2 regions of the Streptomyces sp. XH2 genome follow, and region 2 is predicted to be linked to the other one. Evidence: riboswitches for the same ligand, from Rfam matches in the RefSeq annotation. Region 2 holds a riboswitch; the other holds the start of a gene.

Region 1 (8,969 bases), on a different contig from region 2:
CCTCAACCTCGAGGGTGCCAAGGGGCGCGACGCATCGGAGCCCTTCGTCCAGCTGACGACTGCCCTCGCCACTGCCAAGGACGTCAGGAACGCCGGCGTCGAGACGGTCGGCGGCCGTCGCGCCGCCCACTTCGAGGGCACCGTCGTGCGGTCCGAGCTCGCCGCGTACAAGGGTGACGCGATGAAGGAGAAGGACCGCGACGATTACGCGAAGGACCTCAAGGAGGAGGGCCTGGAGAAGGTCACCATCGGTGTCTGGGTCGACAAGGACGGCGTGATCGCCAAGACCGAGGAGTCGGGCAAGGGCTCCAAGGGCGAGTACCACAGGGCCGACGAGTACAGCGACTTCGGCGCGGACCTGAAGATCCAGGCGCCCCCGGCCGCGGAGACCGCGACCGAGAAAGAGGTCATCGAGTACGAGATGAAGAAGCAGAAGTAGGGCCTACGGCCGGACACCGCTCCCCGGTGCCCGGCCGTACGCGCGTCAGCACTCGATGATGTTCACGGCGAGCCCGCCGCGCGCCGTCTCCTTGTACTTGACGCTCATGTCCGCGCCCGTCTCCTTCATGGTCTTGATGACCTTGTCGAGGGAGACGTGGTGCCGGCCGTCGCCGCGCAGGGCCATGCGGGCCGCGGTGACCGCCTTCGCGGCGGCCATGCCGTTGCGCTCGATGCACGGGATCTGGACCAGGCCGCCGACCGGGTCGCAGGTCAGGCCCAGGTTGTGCTCCATGCCGATCTCGGCGGCGTTCTCCACCTGCTCGGGGGAGCCGCCGAGGACCTCGGCGAGGCCGCCGGAGGCCATGGAGCAGGCGGAGCCGACCTCGCCCTGGCAGCCGACCTCGGCGCCGGAGATCGAGGCGTTCTCCTTGAAGAGCAGGCCGATCGCGCCCGCGGCGAGCAGGAAGCGCACGATGCCGTCCTCGTCCGCGCCCGGCACGAAGTTCATGTAGTAGTGCAGCACGGCCGGGATGATGCCCGCGGCGCCGTTGGTGGGGGCGGTCACGACGCGCCCGCCCGCGGCGTTCTCCTCGTTGACGGCCATGGCGTAGATCGTGATCCACTCCATGGCGCGGGCCTGCGGGTCGCCCTCGGCGCGCAGCTGGCGGGCGGTGTTCGCGGCGCGGCGGCGGACCTTCAGGCCGCCCGGCAGGATGCCCTCGCGGGCCATGCCGCGCGACACGCACGCCTGCATCACACGCCAGATCTCCAGGAGGCCCTCGCGGATCTCCGTCTCCGTGCGCCAGGCCTTCTCGTTCTCCATCATCATCGCGGAGATCGACAGGCCGGACTCGCGGGACATGCGCAGCAGCTCGTCACCGGTGCGGAAGGGGTACTTCAGCACGGTGTCGTCGAGCTTGATGCGGTCCTCGCCGACCGCGTCCTCGTCCACGACGAAGCCGCCGCCGACCGAGTAGTAGGTCTTCTCCAGCAGGGGGGCGCCGGCCTCGTCGTAGGCGAAGAGGGTCATGCCGTTGGCGTGGTACGGCAGGGAGCGGCGGCGGTGCAGGATCAGCTGGGTCGACTCGTCGAAGTCGATCTCGTGGGCGCTGCCGATCTCCGCGCCGAGCAGCCGCAGCCGCTTCGACGCGCGGATCCGCTCGACCTCGGCGTCCGCCAGCTCGACGTCGACCGTGCGCGGGGAGTAGCCCTCCAGGCCCAGCAGGACGGCCTTCGGCGTGCCGTGGCCGTGGCCGGTGGCGCCGAGGGAGCCGAAGAGCTCGGCGCGGACGGACGTGGTGTGGGCCAGCAGGCCCTCGTTCTTCAGCCGCCGCGTGAACATCAGCGCGGCCCGCATGGGGCCGACCGTGTGGGAGCTGGACGGGCCTATGCCGATCGAGAAGAGATCGAAAACGGAGATGGCCACGGTGGCTGCTCCCTGTCTGCTTGGAGGTGGTACGGGTGGTGCTGGGGGGTCGAGCGCGAGGCGCACCCGGTGGGAATCCCCGGGGCGCACCCGGTGGTACGGGGACGCGTGGTGCGGGGCACCGGGCGCTCACTCTTCAGTGTGCCCGGTGCCCCGTACATGCGGGTGAATCGGATGCCGATGTGTTACTTCAGGCCGGGGTACAGCGGGTGCTTGTCCGCCAGGGCCGTGACGCGGCCGCGCAGGGCCTCCGCGTCGTAGACCGGCTTCAGCGCCTCGGCGATGATGTCGGCAACCTCACGGAAGTCCTCCGCCTGGAAGCCGCGGGTGGCCAGCGCCGGCGTGCCGATCCGCAGGCCCGAGGTGACCATCGGGGGCCGCGGGTCGTTCGGGATGGCGTTCCGGTTGACCGTGATCCCGACCTCGTGGAGGCGGTCCTCGGCCTGCTGGCCGTCCAGCTCGGAGTTGCGCAGGTCCACCAGCACCAGGTGCACGTCCGTACCGCCGGAGAGGACGGAGACGCCCACCTCGGTGACGTCCGGCTGCACCAGGCGCTCGGCCAGGATCTTCGCGCCCTCCAGCGTACGCTGCTGGCGCTCCTTGAACTCCTCGCTGGCCGCGACCTTGAAGGAGACGGCCTTCGCGGCGATCACGTGCTCCAGCGGACCACCCTGCTGACCGGGGAAGACGGCAGAGTTGATCTTCTTGGCCAGCTCGGCCGTGGAGAGGATCACACCGCCGCGCGGACCGCCGAGGGTCTTGTGCGTGGTGGTGGTCACGACGTGCGCGTGCGGCACCGGGGAGGGGTGCAGCCCGGCGGCGACGAGGCCCGCGAAGTGGGCCATGTCGACCATCAGGTACGCGCCGACCTCGTCGGCGATCCGGCGGAAGGCCGCGAAGTCCAGCTGGCGCGGGTACGCGGACCAGCCGGCGACGATCAGCTTCGGGCGGTGCTCCTTGGCGAGGCGCTCGACCTCCTCCATGTCGACCAGGTTGGTCTGCTCGTCGACGTGGTAGGCGACCACGTTGTAGAGCTTGCCGGAGAAGTTGATCTTCATGCCGTGGGTCAGGTGCCCGCCGTGGGCGAGGTTCAGACCCAGGATGGTGTCGCCCGGGTTGAGCAGCGCGAACATCGCGGCGGCGTTGGCCTGCGCACCGGAGTGCGGCTGGACGTTCGCGTGCTCGGCACCGAAGAGCGCCTTGATCCGGTCGATGGCGATCTGCTCGACGACATCGACGTGCTCGCAGCCACCGTAGTAGCGGCGGCCGGGGTAGCCCTCGGCGTACTTGTTGGTGAGGACCGAGCCCTGGGCCTCCATGACCGCGACCGGAGCGAAGTTCTCCGAGGCGATCATTTCGAGGGTGGACTGCTGGCGGTGGAGTTCGGCGTCGACAGCGGCGGCGACGTCGGGGTCGAGCTCATGGAGGGAGCTGTTCAGAAGCGACATGAGTTCTTCCTGGACTTCCTGGGCGGAGGAGGAGGTGAGGGCGAGGTCAGCCGGCGAAGTCGTCGTACTCGGCGGCGGAGAGGAGGTCCGCCGGCTCGTCCGTGATCTTCACCTTGAACAGCCAGCCGCCCTCGAACGGGGCGGTGTTCACCAGCGAGGGGTCGTCCACGACGTCCTGGTTGGCCGCGGTGACCTCGCCGGTCACCGGGGAGTACAGGTCGCTGACCGACTTGGTCGACTCCAGCTCGCCGCAGGTCTCGCCCGCGGTGACGGTGTCACCGACGGCCGGGAGCTGGGCGAAGACGACGTCACCGAGCGCGTTCGCGGCGAACTCGGTGATGCCGACCGTGGCCACGCCGTCCGCGTCGGCGGCCGACAGCCACTCGTGCTCCTTGCTGTAGCGCAGCTGCTGGGGGTTGCTCATGGCTAGATTCTCCTGGATGCGCGTGAGTGCTTGTGCAACGGGTCTTGACAGGTGAGAACGGAGGGGGTCCGGATGATCTACGGGAGATCCCCGGGCGATCAGCGCTGCCGCTTGTAGAAGGGCAGGGCGACGACCTCGTACGGCTCGTGGGTGCCGCGGATGTCCACGGCCACGCCCCGCGTGCCGGGCGCGGCGTGCGCCGCGTCCACGTAGGCGATCGCGATCGGCTTGCCGAGCGTGGGGGAGGGGGCGCCGGAGGTGACCTCGCCGACGGTCTCGCCGCCGGCCGTCACCGCGAAGCCGGCGCGCGGGACGCGGCGGCCCTCGGCGATCAGCCCGACGAGCTTGCGCGGCGGCCGCGCCTCGGCGCGCTCCGCGGCCGCCTGCAGCGCGGCGCGGCCCACGAAGTCGCCCTCCTTCTCGAACTTCACGACCCGCCCCAGGCCCGCGTCGAACGGGGTGGTCGCGGTCGTCAGCTCGTGCCCGTACAGCGGCATGCCCGCCTCCAGGCGCAGCGTGTCGCGGCAGGAGAGGCCGCACGGCACGAGGCCGGCGTCCGCGCCCGCCTCCGTGAGGGCCTTCCACAGCTTCTCGGCGTCGCCGGGGGCCACGAACAGCTCGAAGCCGTCCTCACCCGTGTAGCCGGTGCGGGCGATGAGGGCCGGCACGCCCGCGACGGTGCCGGGCAGGCCCGCGTAGTACTTCAGGCCGTCCAGGTCGGCGTCGGTCAGCGACTTCAGGATGCCCGGGGACGCGGGGCCCTGGACGGCGAGCAGGGCGTACGCGTCGCGGTCGTCGCGGACCTCCGCGTCGAAGCCGGCGGCGCGCTCGGTCAGCGCGTCGAGCACGGTCTGCGCGTTGGAGGCGTTGGCCACGACCATGTACTCGGTGTCGGCGAGGCGGTAGACGATCAGGTCGTCGAGGATGCCGCCGTCCTCGCGGCAGATCATCGTGTAGCGGGCGCGGCCGGTGGCGACGCTCCCTATGTTGCCCACCAGGGCGTAGTCCAGCAGGGCGGCGGCCTGCGGGCCGGTCACGGTGATCTCGCCCATGTGCGAGAGGTCGAAGAGACCCGCGCGGGTGCGGACCGCGACGTGCTCGTCGCGCTCGCTGCCGTAGCGCAGCGGCATGTCCCAGCCGGCGAAGTCGGTCATGGTCGCGCCGAGCTCGCGATGCAGGGCGTCGAGGGCTGTGCGGCGAGGAGTGTCGGTCATGTGTGGGCTCCCGGACATGGCAGTGAGGACGTCCTCCCCATCTGTCATCGGAACCTGAGAGGTTCACCGGAAGCCACCGCGACACGCGGGAGCCCGGCTTGCACCTTGGGTGGAGCCGCACGCGGTGCGGCCCGCTTTTCAGATCTGCCTCGTCCGCGCGGTACGGGGCCTGAGAGATTCAAGGGAGGAACTTGCTCCTTCGGCGCCCAGCGCACACGGCGTCGCGTGCAGCCTGGGACTCTCCCGCGCGGATTCGAGCGGCCGGTATGCAGTTGGATACGCAGTTGGCGCGCACATCATTGCACGTACGAGCGCGATACGGACTGCCTGGCGCCCCTCGAATTCGATTACCTTGCCTTTACGTTCCGTGGGTAGGGGCCGGTGACGGGCAGTGACCGGACCGGGGGAGAGGCAGAACCGATGGGAACAGCACCGACAGCACCGACAGCGGGCGGGGCCGCGGCGGAGAGCGGCGGCCCTCCGCCCGCGGCACGGCCCCGGGCCGGGGTGCTGGACCTGCGCGGCGGCGCGGGCCGCGGGGAGCTGTGCTTCCCCGCGGGCGACCTGCTGATCGTCTCCGGCCTGCCCGGAAGCGGGAAGTCGACGCTCATCCGGCGCGCGGTGGCCGCGCTCGACGCATGGGACGGGATCGTCTGGTGCGTCGATTCCCAGGACGCCCGCGAGCGGTTGGAGCGGCGCGCGCCCGGCTGGCTCCCCTACGGCGCGTACCGGCCGTTCGCCCGGCTCGCCCACTACGCGGCGCTGCGGCGCGCCCTGCGCTCCGGTGCGAGCGTCGTCGTGCACGACTGCGGGCAGCGGGGGTGGGTGCGCCGCTGGGTCGCGCGCGACGCCCGCCGCCGGGGCGCGGCGGCCCACCTCCTGCTCCTCGACGTGCCCCCGGGCACGGCGCTGGCCGGGCAGGCGGAGCGAGGCCGGGGCGTCTCGCCGCACGCCTTCGGGCGGCACCGGCGGGCGATGGCCCGGCTGACCGCCGAGGTCACGGCGGGCCGGCCGCCGGCGGGGGTGACGTCGGTGCTCCTGCTGGACCGCGGGGCGGTGGACGCGCTCCGGAACATCGCCTTCACGTAGGGGCCGGCACCCGGGCGGGGCGGCCGCCGCCTACAGCGGCAGCGGTACCGGCAGGGGCATGCCGTCGCCCGTCAGGGGGAGTCTGGACAGGAGGTCCTTCACGACGGCCAGGGCCTCCGTGATCGCCGTCTGGACGCCCGCCCTGTCCTTCTTCTCCACCGCGTCGACGAGCTTCTGCACCGCCGCCGCCAGCTTCTTCAGCAGGTCGTGGACGTCGCCCACGGGGTCCGTCGCCGGGCGTCCCCTGGCGGGCGGGGTGGCCCTCAGGGAGTCCGAGAGGCGCCCCGTCGCCGCCTGCAGCCGCTGCTGCATCTCCTTGAGCGCGGCCACGTCCGGCGTCTTCGACTGCGCCTCCTTGCCGATCCGGGAGAGCAGGGTGAGCGCCTCCCCCAGCTGCCCGACGGCGTCGAGCTGCTGCTGGACCGCCGCCTTCGGCGCCCGGGACGGGGTCACGACCACGGACATGTCGGGGTCCGGGGCGTTCACGGCGGCGAGGGAGGGGCCCGCGACGGCCACGGCGACGGAACCGCAGGCGGCGACGGCTATCGCCGATGCGGCGAACTTGTTGACACGCATGCTGGAGGTCCCTTCGGCTGTCGTGGGGGCTTCCCGATCACCGTGGGACGCGTGGTGGCCCTGCGCAACCCGGTGGCCACGGTCAGTGCCGTGACAAGAGTGGGTGACCGCCCGTCCGGGCCGCCCTGACCTGGGACATCACGGGCGATTTCGGCAGCCGGCGGGAGCGGCCGGGGGTTCAGCCGTTAGGGTGCGGGTGCGGCCTTGTCGAGACGGTGGTTGGACGGCGTTGGACGAGTTGGACGAGATGAGCATCCCCGGGCAGCACGGCGGCCGGGCCCCGGCCCCCGCCGGCAGTGGCACGCCCGCAGCCGGCGCGCCCGGCTGGCCCGCCAACGAGCTCGAAGAGGTGCTCGCCGCCTCCGTGGGCGTGCCCGGCGCGGGCCCCCGCATCGTGGAGGCGCTCGGCCGCAGCCACGTCTGGATTCCGCTTCCGGCCGGCGGCGGCCAGGACAGCCCCGACCTCGACGTGCCCACGCTGGAGCTCGACGGCGCGGCCTTCGTGCCCGTCTTCAGCTCCGAGGGCGAGCTCCTGCGCGTCGCGGGCGAGCGCATGCCGTACGCGGTCGCCCCGGCCGTCGAGTTCGCCCGCGGCCTGCCCCCGCAGGTGGGCATCGTCGTCAACCCCGAGGGCTCCGTGGGCGCCCCGCTGCCCCCGCCCGCCGTCGCCGAGCTGTGCCGGGCCGGCCGCACCGTCCTCGACGGCGACGCCACCGGCGGCCGGGTGCGGCTCTTCGAGCCCGACTGGCAGGACGAGCCGACGGCCTTCCTGGCCGCCGCGGGCCTCGAGTTCACCGCCGCCCGCACCGTCCGGACGGCCCGCCGCGCCCTCGCCAGCATCGAGGGCGCCGCCCCCGCGCTGTTCGTCGGCGTCGAGCTGGACCTGCCGGATCCGGAGAGCCGCACCGCGGCGCACGACGCCCTCGGCCGCGCCCTCGGCTCCGTGCCCGTGCCCTGGCCCGTCCAGCTGGTCTTCCTGGACGTGGCACGGGACCCGGTCGGCGACTGGATGCGGGACCGGGTCCGCCCGTTCTACGACCGCGACCTGTGACTCCTCCCCTGTCCGCCGCGGCGGGCTCGTAAGCTGGTCGGACGACCACGGGGGCGCGCCGGCGCTCCCCGGGTCGCAGCAGCAGTCAAGGCCGAGAGAAGAGGCGGACCCAGGTGAGCGCGGGCGCGGAGAGCGGCGTGGAGCAGATGCTGCGCCAAGTGGCGCCCGGCCGGTACGACGCGTACGAGGCACTGCTGCGCTCGCTGGCCGAGGGCCGGGTCTGGATGCTGCTCTGGCACGGCCAGGCCGGTTCGCCCGACGCCCAGTACGGCAACATGGAGGTCGAAGGCCTCGGCTACGCCCCGTGCGTGACGTCGGCCCAGGAGCTCGCCGCCAGCGGCTGGAACCGCGCCCACGAGGTGATCTCCGGCCGCGCCGTCGCCGAGGCGCTCTCCCCCGGCCGCTGGGGCCTGTGGCTCAATCCGCACGCGCCCGGCGGCGGCGTCGGCATCCCGTGGCTCGACCTGCGCCGCATCGCCGGCGGCCTGGACCGGCTGCCGGCCGGGCCGCTGCGGCTGAGCGAGCCCGGCGTGGAGATCCCGCAGTTCTACGCCCTCCTCGGGCAGAACGCCCACCGCACCCCCGCGGTGCGCTCGCTGCGCCGCGCCTGGGTGCAGCCCGCCCTCGGCAGCGCGTACCTGGCCATCGGCCTGGACCTCTACGACACCTCGCCGGGGTCGGTGGAGTCCGTGCGGCTGATGATGCAGCAGTCGATCGGCGCGGTGCCGGACGGCCTGCCGGTGTCCACGGTCGCGATGTCGGACGAGCACGACCCCGTCGCGATGTGGATGCGCGCCAACGCCCGCCCGTTCTACGACCGCGACGCCCACGGCGCGCCCGCCGCTCCTTCCGGTTACGGGTACCCTCCGCAGACCGGGGCCTACTGACGGGTGCCCGGCGGGGCTCCGCCGCCCGCCCGGCGCCCCGTAGGCCGATCACGGTTGTCCGTATAACGGAACTCCCCTGCACACATCACGGTTGCGCATCCTTTGCCGACCAGGTCTGGCGGGTGATCGCGGGGCCGTTGAAGACTCCCGCCACAAGGACTCCGGGTCCTGCGTACGACCTGCTCCGCGTGCACGTCCCGCAACTTCTCGCACCATCGCACCATTCGCACCAGTGATGTGAATCAGCCGCATGCGCGGCGGCGTTGGGCCGGCGAGTGCCGGCCGAGGGGGGTCCACCAGACGATGACGGCACCACTGCACGACACGGACGCGGCGCAGACCGCTGCCGTCGACGTCGCCGCCGACGTGCCGGCCACGGCGATCGAGGGCCGGTCCCCCTGGCGGATCGCCTG
Region 2 (8,969 bases):
CGTTCGGCTGGATGGAGACCTTGTCGTAGCCGGTGACCTCGGCGAGCCGCTCCTCCAGCTCGGTGATCAGCGTGACGTAGCCCTGCGCCTGCCCGATCGGCGCGAAGGGGTGGAGCGCACCGAACTCGGGCCAGGTGACCGGCTCCATCTCGGTCGTGGCGTTGAGCTTCATCGTGCAGGAGCCGAGCGGGATCATGCCGCGGTCCAGGGCGTAGTCCCGGTCGGCGAGGCGGCGCAGGTAGCGCAGCATGGCCGTCTCGGAGCGGTGCTCGTGGAAGACCGGGTGCGTGAGGTACTCGCCGGTGCGCAGGAGGGCCCCGGGGAGCGCCTCGGCGGCCACCGCGTCGAGCGCCTCGGCGTCGCCCGCCACGCCGAACGCGGCCCAGACGGAGTCCAGGTGGGCGCGGGTGGTGGTCTCGTCGCAGGCGATGCCCACGTGGTCGGCGTCGGTCAGGCGCAGGTTGACGCCGCGCTCGCGGGCGGCCTCGACGACCTCGGCGGCCCGGCCGGGCACGCGCGCGGTCAGGGTGTCGAAGTAGGAGCCGTGGACGAGCTCGACACCGCCGGCGCGCAGGCCCTCGGCGAGGATCGCGGCGTAGCGGTGGGTGCGGCGGGCGATGGCGGCCAGGCCCTCGGGGCCGTGGTAGACCGCGTACATGCCCGCCATGACGGCGAGGAGCACCTGCGCGGTGCAGATGTTGCTGGTGGCCTTCTCGCGGCGGATGTGCTGCTCACGGGTCTGCAGGGCCAGGCGGTAGGCCTTGTTGCCGTCGGCGTCGACGGAGACGCCGACGAGGCGGCCGGGGAGGCTGCGGGCGAACTGCTCGCGCACGGCCATGAAGCCGGCGTGCGGGCCACCGAAACCCATGGGCACGCCGAAGCGCTGGGTGGTGCCGACCGCGATGTCCGCGCCGAGCTCGCCGGGCGAGGTCAGCAGGGTCAGGGCCAGCAGGTCGGCGGCGACGGTGACGATCGCGCCGAGCTCATGGGCGCGCTCGATGACCGGGCGCGGGTCGCGCACGGCGCCGGAGGCGCCGGGGTACTGCAGGAGGACGCCGAAGACGCCGCGCTCGGCGATCTCGTCGGGGATGCCCGCGCTCAGGTCGGCGACGACGACCTCGACGCCCGTCGGCTCGGCGCGCGTCTCGATCACGGCGATCGTCTGCGGCAGGGTGTCGGCGTCGATGAGGAAGACGCCCTGCTTGACCTTGCCGACGCGGCGGGACAGCGCCATGGCCTCGGCGGCGGCGGTGCCCTCGTCGAGGAGGGAGGCGCCGGAGGTGGGCAGCCCGGTCAGGTCCGCGACGACGGTCTGGAAGTTGAGCAGGGCCTCCAGGCGGCCCTGGGAGATCTCCGGCTGGTACGGCGTGTAGGCCGTGTACCAGGCGGGGTTCTCCATGACGTTGCGCAGGATCACCGGCGGGGTGAACGTGCCGTGGTAGCCCAGGCCGATCATCGGGGCGAGGACCTCGTTGCGGCCGGCCAGCGTGCGCAGCTCGGCGAGGACCTCGGCCTCGCTGCGGGCCTCGGGCAGGGCCAGGGCCCCCACGCTCTTGATCACTTCCGGCACGGCGGCGGCGGTCAGCTCGTCCAGCGAGCCGAAGCCGACCTGGGCGAGCATCTTGGCCTGGGCCTCGCCGTCAGGGCCTATGTGGCGGCGCTCGAACGGGGTGTCCCGCTCCAGGTCGGAAAGGGCGATGCGGTGGGCGGTCATCTGCGGAGGCCTCCTGGTCGTTGCGACCTGCGAGGGGTACCACGGCGCGGGTACCCGGACGGCCTCCCCCTCTGTCATCTCAACCTGAGAGCTTCACCGGCCCGCGGCACGCGCGGCCCGGCTTTCACCGTCGGTGAGGAGGGGCTTCGGCGCTGTGGCTGACCGGGCCCGCCCTGCTTTCCAGAGTGACCTTGTCCGTGCGGTACGGGTGCCTGAGAGATTCCGGGGAGGATTTGCTCCTTCGGCGCCTCCGCCGACCCCGCTGGGCGGGCTCCCGGAGGACTCTCCCGCACGGATTCTGCGGCCACTCGCCAGACTACCAGCGCATGTTTCCCGCCGGATCTCCCGAGTGGCCGCTTCCCGCTTTGTGTTTTTGGGTGGGAGGAGGCGCCGATCCTGGGAGGAAACCGTGCAGAGCGACATCGATCCCCGGAGCCTGATCGGCTGGAAGGTCTTCGACCGGGACGGGACGAAGATCGGCACGGTGGACGAGGTCTATCTCGACGACGCGACCGGCGAACCGCTGTGGGCGGCGGTACGGACCGGCTTCTTCCGGCGGGACGCGTTCATTCCCCTGGCGACCGGTGAGATCGCCGAGGAAGGCCTGCGCACCCCGTACGACCGGGCGCTGATCAGGGAAGCCCCGGACTTCGGCGTCGGCCGCCACCTCTCGCCGGAACAGGAGCTGCAGCTCTACCACCACTACCGCCTGGCGATCCCGGGCACGGGGCGGGAACCGGCGGCGGGGCCGGGAGAGGCGCCGGCCCCGGAGGCACTCCCCGAAGCGCCGGCCACGGGGCCGGGCGCTGGCCCGGCCGGGGATCCCGGGTCGGCCGGGGGTCCCGGACCTTCCCCCGGCACCGGGTCGGCTACGGGTCCCGAGACCGCTCCGGAGTCGAGTGCGGGCCCGGGATCGGGCTCAGGCGCGGGGCCGGCCGCGGCGGCGTTCGTCGCCGGGCCGGGCTTCGGGGAGGCCGGGCCGGGCGGCTCCGGTACGTCTTCCGGTGCGGCGGATTCCGACGGCCCTGGACCCGGGTCGGCCTCCCTCACCTGAGCCGCGGGCGGGTCCGGACACGCCGCGTCCCCGTCCGGCCGGGCCTCCCTCACGAGAGGGAGCGGCTCCCCCGGCTCCAGATCCGGGTCGTCGACGGCGAACGTCCGTACCCGGCCCGGCTCCGACCAGGGCGTCTCGAAGCGGACCGTGACCCGCCCGACCCCGCTGCCCTGCACCCACCCCGCCCCGTACTCGGCATGCCGCACGTCCAGGCCCGGCAGCCACCGCCGCGGCCGCTCCACCACGCCTGCGCCCTCCCCCGGCTCGTCGCCGGAGCCCCGCGCCGGCTCAGCGCCGCCCGAGGCGTCCGCCGCGGCGGACGCCTCGCTCGCGGCCTGCGCGAACAGATCCTCCTGGGTGTAGTCGGCGAGGCCGCTGACGCCGACGCCGAGCAGCCGGACCCCCGTCGTGGTGTCGACGCCGTCGATCAGCCGGGCCGCCGCCTCCCGGACCACCGCGGGGTCGTCCGTCGGACCGCGCAGGGTCTCGGAGCGGGTCAGCGTGGAGAAGTCGTAGCTGCGCACCTTGATGACGACGGTGCGCCCCGACCGGCCGGCCGCGCGCAGCCGCTGGACGCAGCGGTCGGCGAGCCGGGCGATCTCCAGCTGCACCCGGGTCCGGTCGGTCAGGTCCTCCTCGAAGGTGTCCTCCACGGACACGGACTTGGCGTCCCGCTCGGCGACGACGGGGCGGTCGTCATGGCCGGTGGCCAGGGCGTACAGCCCCGCGCCGTGGGCCTTGCCCAGGAGCCGCACCAGCTCCGCCTCGCCCGCCTCCGCCGTGTCGGCGACGGTGGCGATGCCCGCCCGGCGCAGCGTCTCGGCGGTGGCGGGACCGACGCCCGGGATGACGCGCACGGACATGGGCCACAGCGTCTCCAGCTCGGTGCCCGGCTCGATGAGCAGCAGGCCGTCGGGCTTGGCGTCCTCGGAGGCGATCTTCGCGAGCATCTTGGAGGCGGCGAGCCCCACCGACCCGCTGAGGCCCGTCGCCGCGCGGATGTCCCGGCGCAGGCGCTCACCGACGGCGCGCACGGCCGCGGGGGTGGGCTCGACGCCGCCCGCCTCCAGATCCACGAACGCCTCGTCGAGGCTCAACGGCTCCACCAGCGGCGACAGGGCGCGGAGCAGGCCCATGACCACCTCGCTGATGTCGCGGTAGAGCGAGAACCGCGGGGTGAGGTAGGCGGCGTTGGGGCACAGCCTGCGGGCCTGCGCCGTGGCCATCGCTGAGCGGATGCCGAAGACCCGCGCCTCGTACGACGCGGTGGCCACCACGCCGCGCGGCCCGATCCCGCCCACGACCACGGGTTTTCCGCGCAGGCTGGGCTTGGCCGCCTGCTCGGCCGAAGCGTAGAAGGCATCCATGTCGAGATGCAGGATGGTCGGCGCGCTTCTCACGACACCGATGCTGCCGCATGCCACTGACAATCGCACTCACGTGCGATGCGGGCCGCGGGCGCGCAGGTCAGCCGACGCGGTTGCGGCGGCGCGCCAGCTCGTCCGCGGGGTTGGGGCGGACGAGGGTCTCGCCGGTGTCCACGCGCTCGCCGTGCAGCTGGGACAGCGCGCTCTCGACGTCGCGCCAGACGACGCCCACGGCGATCCCGAAGACGCCCTGCCCGCCCTGGAGCAGGTCGACGACCTCATCGGGCGAGGTGCACTCGTAGACCGTCGCGCCGTCGCTCATGAGCGTCATCCGCGGCAGGTCGGCCATGCCGCGCGAGCGCAGGTGCTGGACGGCCGTGCGGATGTTCTGCAGGGAGACCCCGGTGTCCAGCAGCCGCTTCACAATCTTGAGGACGACCACGTCCCGGAAGCTGTAGAGCCGCTGGGTGCCCGACCCGACCGCGCCCCGCACGCTCGGCTCGACCAGGCCCGTACGCGCCCAGTAGTCGAGCTGGCGGTAGGTGATGCCGGCCGCGGCGCACGCCGTCGGCCCTCGGTAGCCGATGAGATCGGCCTCCGGCCCGCGCGGGGCGGTGACCGCCGCTGCCGGGCCCGCATGACGGGGTGCCTGTTCGACCGCTCCCCCGAACAGCGGATACGGACTGCCGACCGCCGTCCCGTCGCCCATGCTTCTCACGCCGACCTCCGTCCTTGACCTGCCCTCTCGACGGTAGGCAGTCACCAGGGGTGCGTCAACGATCGCCACACTCGGCACGCCGAGTGATAATCACCCAGAGAGTGGTTTTGCGTGCCCCTGCGCCGGGAAAGGCTAGTCGAATGCGCCGCGGCGGGCCGTCGCGAGCCGCTCCGGCCGGGTCACTGGCTGCTGCTGCCGAAGTCCTCCGGCGAGATCTGGTCGAGGAACTCGCGGAACTTCTCGACCTCGTCCTCCTGCTCGTCCGGGATGGCGATCCCGGCGTCGTCCAGCACACCGTCGCTGCCGTAGATCGGCGTGCCGGTGCGCAGGGCCAGCGCTATGGCGTCGGACGGCCGGGCGCTGACCTCCACGCCGCTGGCGAAGACGAGCTCCGCGTAGAACACACCCTCGCGCAGGTCCGTGATGCGGACCTCCGTGAGCTGCTGGCCGACCGCTTCCAGCACGTCCTTGAAAAGGTCGTGGGTCAGCGGGCGGGCCGGGGCCATGCCCTGCTGGGCAAAGGCAATGGCCGTCGCCTCTCCCGGTCCGATCCAGATCGGGAGGTAGCGGTCGCCTCCCACTTCACGCAGGAGCACGATCGGCTGGTTGGAGGGCATTTCCACCCGGACACCCACGACATCGAGCTCGTTCACACAGCAACCCTAGGACGTGCCCGGCAGGTTTGGGTAGTCGGGCACTCGCCGGTCAGTGCGAGCCCGCGTGCAGGGCCGCCTGCACGAGCGCCGCGTGCAGGCGCACGGACAGCGTGGCCAGCTCGCGCGTGGTGGCCTCGGCATGCGCCCTGGTCTGCGGATTGCGGTGCCGCCGCAGCGGCGCGACCACCTGTTCGACCAGGCCGGCCTGGCGGTCGGCGGCGGCCTTCATGGCGCGCAGGTGGCGCGGCTCCAGGCCGAAACGGCCCAGATCGGCCACGAGGCGCGCGACGGCCACCGCATCGGCGTCGAATCCGCCGTCCGGGTGGGGGACGACGAGCCCGTACGACTCCCACTCCACCAGCTCACTCTCCGTGACACCAGTGGTACGCAGGAGCTCTTCCCGGCCGATCCGCGCGGGCGGGGCGGGCACGGGCGCGCCCGGCTCCGCGACGGCGGCGGGGGCGATGCCACCGGCGTCGCCGTGCGTCCCGGCGACGCGGCCGTCGGCCACGAGCGCCGCGTCACGCGGCTTCGCGGGGGCGGGCAGCTGCGGCGCCTCGCCCCGGGCCCGGGCCTCCAGGTGCTCCTTGATGACCCGCAGCGGAAGATAGTGATCGCGCTGCATGCGCAGCACACGACCGAGCCGCTCCACGTCCTCCGTGCTGAACTTGCGGTATCCGGACGGCGTGCGCTGCGGCTCCACCAGGCCCTCCGCCTCCAGGAAACGAATCTTGGAGATGGTGACCTCGGGGAACTCCTCGCGGAGCAGGTTGAGCACCGTGCCGATGCTCACCAGCCGTCCTTCCGCGCCGGCGGCACCGGGAGACCCGGCGCCGCCCGACGGTGTTCGAAGCATGGCCCTTCCTTGGGGTCCCCCGGACGGAGTCCGGGGAGGCTCAGATGCCCCGCTGGCTGCCGTAGAAGACCAGCCGGTACTTGCCGATCTGGACCTCGTCGCCACTGTTGAGCGACACCGAGTCGATCCGCTCGCGGTTGACGTACGTGCCGTTGAGGCTGCCGACGTCGGAAACGGTGAAGCCGCCGTCCTGGCCTCTGCGGAACTCCACGTGCCGGCGGGAGACCGTGACATCGTCCAGGAAGATGTCACTCTGCGGGTGCCGGCCCGCCGTGGTGATCTCGCCGTCCAGGAGGAACCGGCTGCCGGAGTTCGGCCCGCGCCGGACCACCAGCAGCGCCGAACCCAGCGGCAGCGCGTCGACGGCCGCCTGCGCCTCCGGGGAGAGCGACGGGATCGGCGTCTGACCGGTGGTCTCGGAGTCGTACGCCTCGAGACCGGAGATGGAGATGGTGGAGGTCGTCTCCGAGGCGCGCTCGGCCACGGCACCGGGCCGCAGCGGGGCGCCGCAGTTGGAGCAGAACCGGCTCGCCTCGGCGTTCCGGTGGCCGCACCTCGTACAAACCGGCAAGGCAGACCCTCCGCTCGAGGTCGCTGGTGCCCCGAAACCTATGCGCCCGGTGGCAGCAGGGTCAACAGCCGACCCGCCCGGAATGTCTCCTCCCGGAGCCGCCGTCTCGTCCCGGAACAGCGGACGCCCCTCGTGGGCGCCCTCCTGGCCCTGGCCGCCCTCCACGTGGCGCGACGCGCGGTGGCGGGCGCTGCCGCCGTCCTGGCGTGCGCTCTTGCCGAACAACTTCGCAAACAACTTCACGGGCGATTCCCCTTGACCGAAACAGACCCGCCCGTGGGGCAGGACAAACCCTCGATGCACACACCGTCCGACCCGGACATCCATACAACGTCCGTGGTCAACAGACAGTTTCCACCACGCACCCTCGACTTGGTGCGCCGACCCCCCGCAACCTCGTGGCCTCCCTCCGAAGCCCGCACGACCGCCCGCCTCACTGCGATGACGACCGAGCGTAGTCAGGCCGCTTCGCCGGGCGCAAGGCGTCCACAATGATCTTCTCAGACCGCTGGACCGAGACGCCCGCCTGCTCCTTCTCCAGCGTCTGCACCACGCCGCCGGGAATGTTGAGCGCGGGCTCCAGGTCCTGCGGCTTGCCGATCACCTTGAACCGGTAGGGCTGCGAGACCTTCTTGCCGTCGATCTCCACCCTGCCCGCCGCACCCGAGAAGTACGTGTCGGCGGCCACCCGGACGTCGTTGATCTGGATGGCCTCGGCGCCCGCGGCCCTCAGCTCCTGGATGGCGTCCAGCAGCTTGTCGGCCTCGACCAGGCCCTTGGGGTCGCTCACCGTGAGCTCGATGCCCGGCCCCTGCGCCCCCATCGTGCCCGCGAGGATACCCAGCTGCTGCTCCTTCTGCGCGGTCTGCTTGCGGGCCTCCGCGGCCTGGTTGGAGCTGCTCTCGAGCTCGGTGCGCTGGTTCTCCAGGCGCCGCTTCTCGTCCTCCAGCCGCTTCGTGCGGTTGTCGAGCTCGTCCAGGATCCGTACGAGGTCCTCCTGCCGGGCACCGCGCAGCGCGCTGTTGTCGCTGGTCGACCGGACCTGGATGGCCAGGCCCAGCCCCAGGACGCACAGCAGCACCGCGACGGTGAGCTGGGCCCTCGTCAGCCGCGGCGGCCAGAGGCTGTCCAGCAGGCGCTGACGGCCCGTCACGGGCGCGGCGGCGGCCGGAGGCGCGGGAGTGGGCTCGGGCACGGGCCCGGGGGCGGCAGCGGCTCCGGATGCGGACCCGGCGTCAGGAGCGGGCCCCGGCCGGAGCCCTGCGGACTTCTCCGGCTCCCGGCCCTTGCCGCCTTCGCCGGCCCTGTCGGCTTTGCCGCCCTTGCCGGCTTCTCCGGCCCCGCCCCGCCCCGCGGGCGTGGCGGCCTTTCCGGACTCTTCGGCTTCACCGTCCTTGGACGCCTTGGCGACCTCAGGGGCTTTCTCGGCCTTCTCAGCCTTCTCAGCCTTCTCGGCCTTCTCGGCCTTCTCCGGCTTACCGGACTTCGCGGCTTTCTTCGGACCCTCGGCCGGCGTCGGCTCCTCCGCGGAAGCCGGCTCACCGGGCGGGTTCTCGTCGGGCGTGTTGCCGTCGGTGCTCATCGGCCTCACGCCCGGAAGACGTGCCGGCGGATCGCGGCCGCGTTGGAGAAGATGCGGATGCCCAGGACGACCACGACTCCGGTGGAGAGCTGGGCCCCGACCCCGAGCTTGTCGCCCAGGAAGACGATGAGCGCCGCCACGACGACGTTGGACAGGAAGGAGACGACGAACACCTTGTCGTCGAAGATCCCGTCCAGCATCGCCCGGAGGCCGCCGAACACCGCGTCGAGCGCCGCCACGACGGCGATGGGAAGGTAGGGCTCGACCACCGTCGGCACCACGGGACGGACGACGAGTCCGACCACGACTCCCACGACGAGGCCCAATACGGCGATCACGATGTGCCCTTCCCTGTGTCGGTGGGGGGGGCGGGCGCGCCCCCCCCAGGCGGCGGGGGGGGTCGGGCCCACACGGGGGGCGCGGCGGGCAGCCGGACCTCTCCCTGAGCGGA

What was found. A riboswitch is a leader RNA that binds a small molecule or an ion and turns the genes downstream of it on or off. The one in region 2 is predicted to bind glycine.
Region 1: it holds a riboswitch for glycine, as region 2 does, so the genes downstream of both, gcvT (glycine cleavage system aminomethyltransferase GcvT) here and gcvP (aminomethyl-transferring glycine dehydrogenase) in region 2, are expected to answer to the same signal.

What each region holds. Positions count from the first base shown of each region.
Region 1 is NZ_JBMMMZ010000012.1:275,504-284,472, forward strand. Features, by position in the region: gene ACOTKD_RS25165 (hypothetical protein) at 1-439, shown strand, start outside; gene ACOTKD_RS25170 (L-serine ammonia-lyase) at 485-1,867, opposite strand; gene glyA (serine hydroxymethyltransferase) at 2,053-3,315, opposite strand; gene gcvH (glycine cleavage system protein GcvH) at 3,362-3,739, opposite strand; gene gcvT (glycine cleavage system aminomethyltransferase GcvT) at 3,838-4,953, opposite strand; glycine riboswitch at 5,102-5,209, opposite strand; gene ACOTKD_RS25190 (AAA family ATPase) at 5,374-6,042, shown strand; gene ACOTKD_RS25195 (hypothetical protein) at 6,073-6,618, opposite strand; gene ACOTKD_RS25200 (enhanced serine sensitivity protein SseB) at 6,866-7,669, shown strand; gene ACOTKD_RS25205 (enhanced serine sensitivity protein SseB C-terminal domain-containing protein) at 7,816-8,556, shown strand; gene ACOTKD_RS25210 (ABC transporter permease) at 8,860-8,969, shown strand, end outside.
Region 2 is NZ_JBMMMZ010000004.1:467,406-476,374, forward strand. Features, by position in the region: gene gcvP (aminomethyl-transferring glycine dehydrogenase) at 1-1,714, opposite strand, end outside; glycine riboswitch at 1,779-1,903, opposite strand; glycine riboswitch at 1,905-2,014, opposite strand; partial or broken gene ACOTKD_RS11550 (PRC-barrel domain-containing protein) at 2,124-2,435, shown strand; gene ACOTKD_RS11555 (DNA polymerase IV) at 2,417-4,168, opposite strand; gene ACOTKD_RS11560 (MerR family transcriptional regulator) at 4,236-4,853, opposite strand; gene ACOTKD_RS11565 (bifunctional nuclease family protein) at 5,033-5,506, opposite strand; gene ACOTKD_RS11570 (MerR family transcriptional regulator) at 5,559-6,365, opposite strand; gene ACOTKD_RS11575 (FHA domain-containing protein) at 6,406-7,263, opposite strand; partial or broken gene ACOTKD_RS11580 (DUF881 domain-containing protein) at 7,370-8,352, opposite strand; gene ACOTKD_RS11585 (small basic family protein) at 8,524-8,856, opposite strand; gene ACOTKD_RS11590 (DUF881 domain-containing protein) at 8,853-8,969, opposite strand, start outside.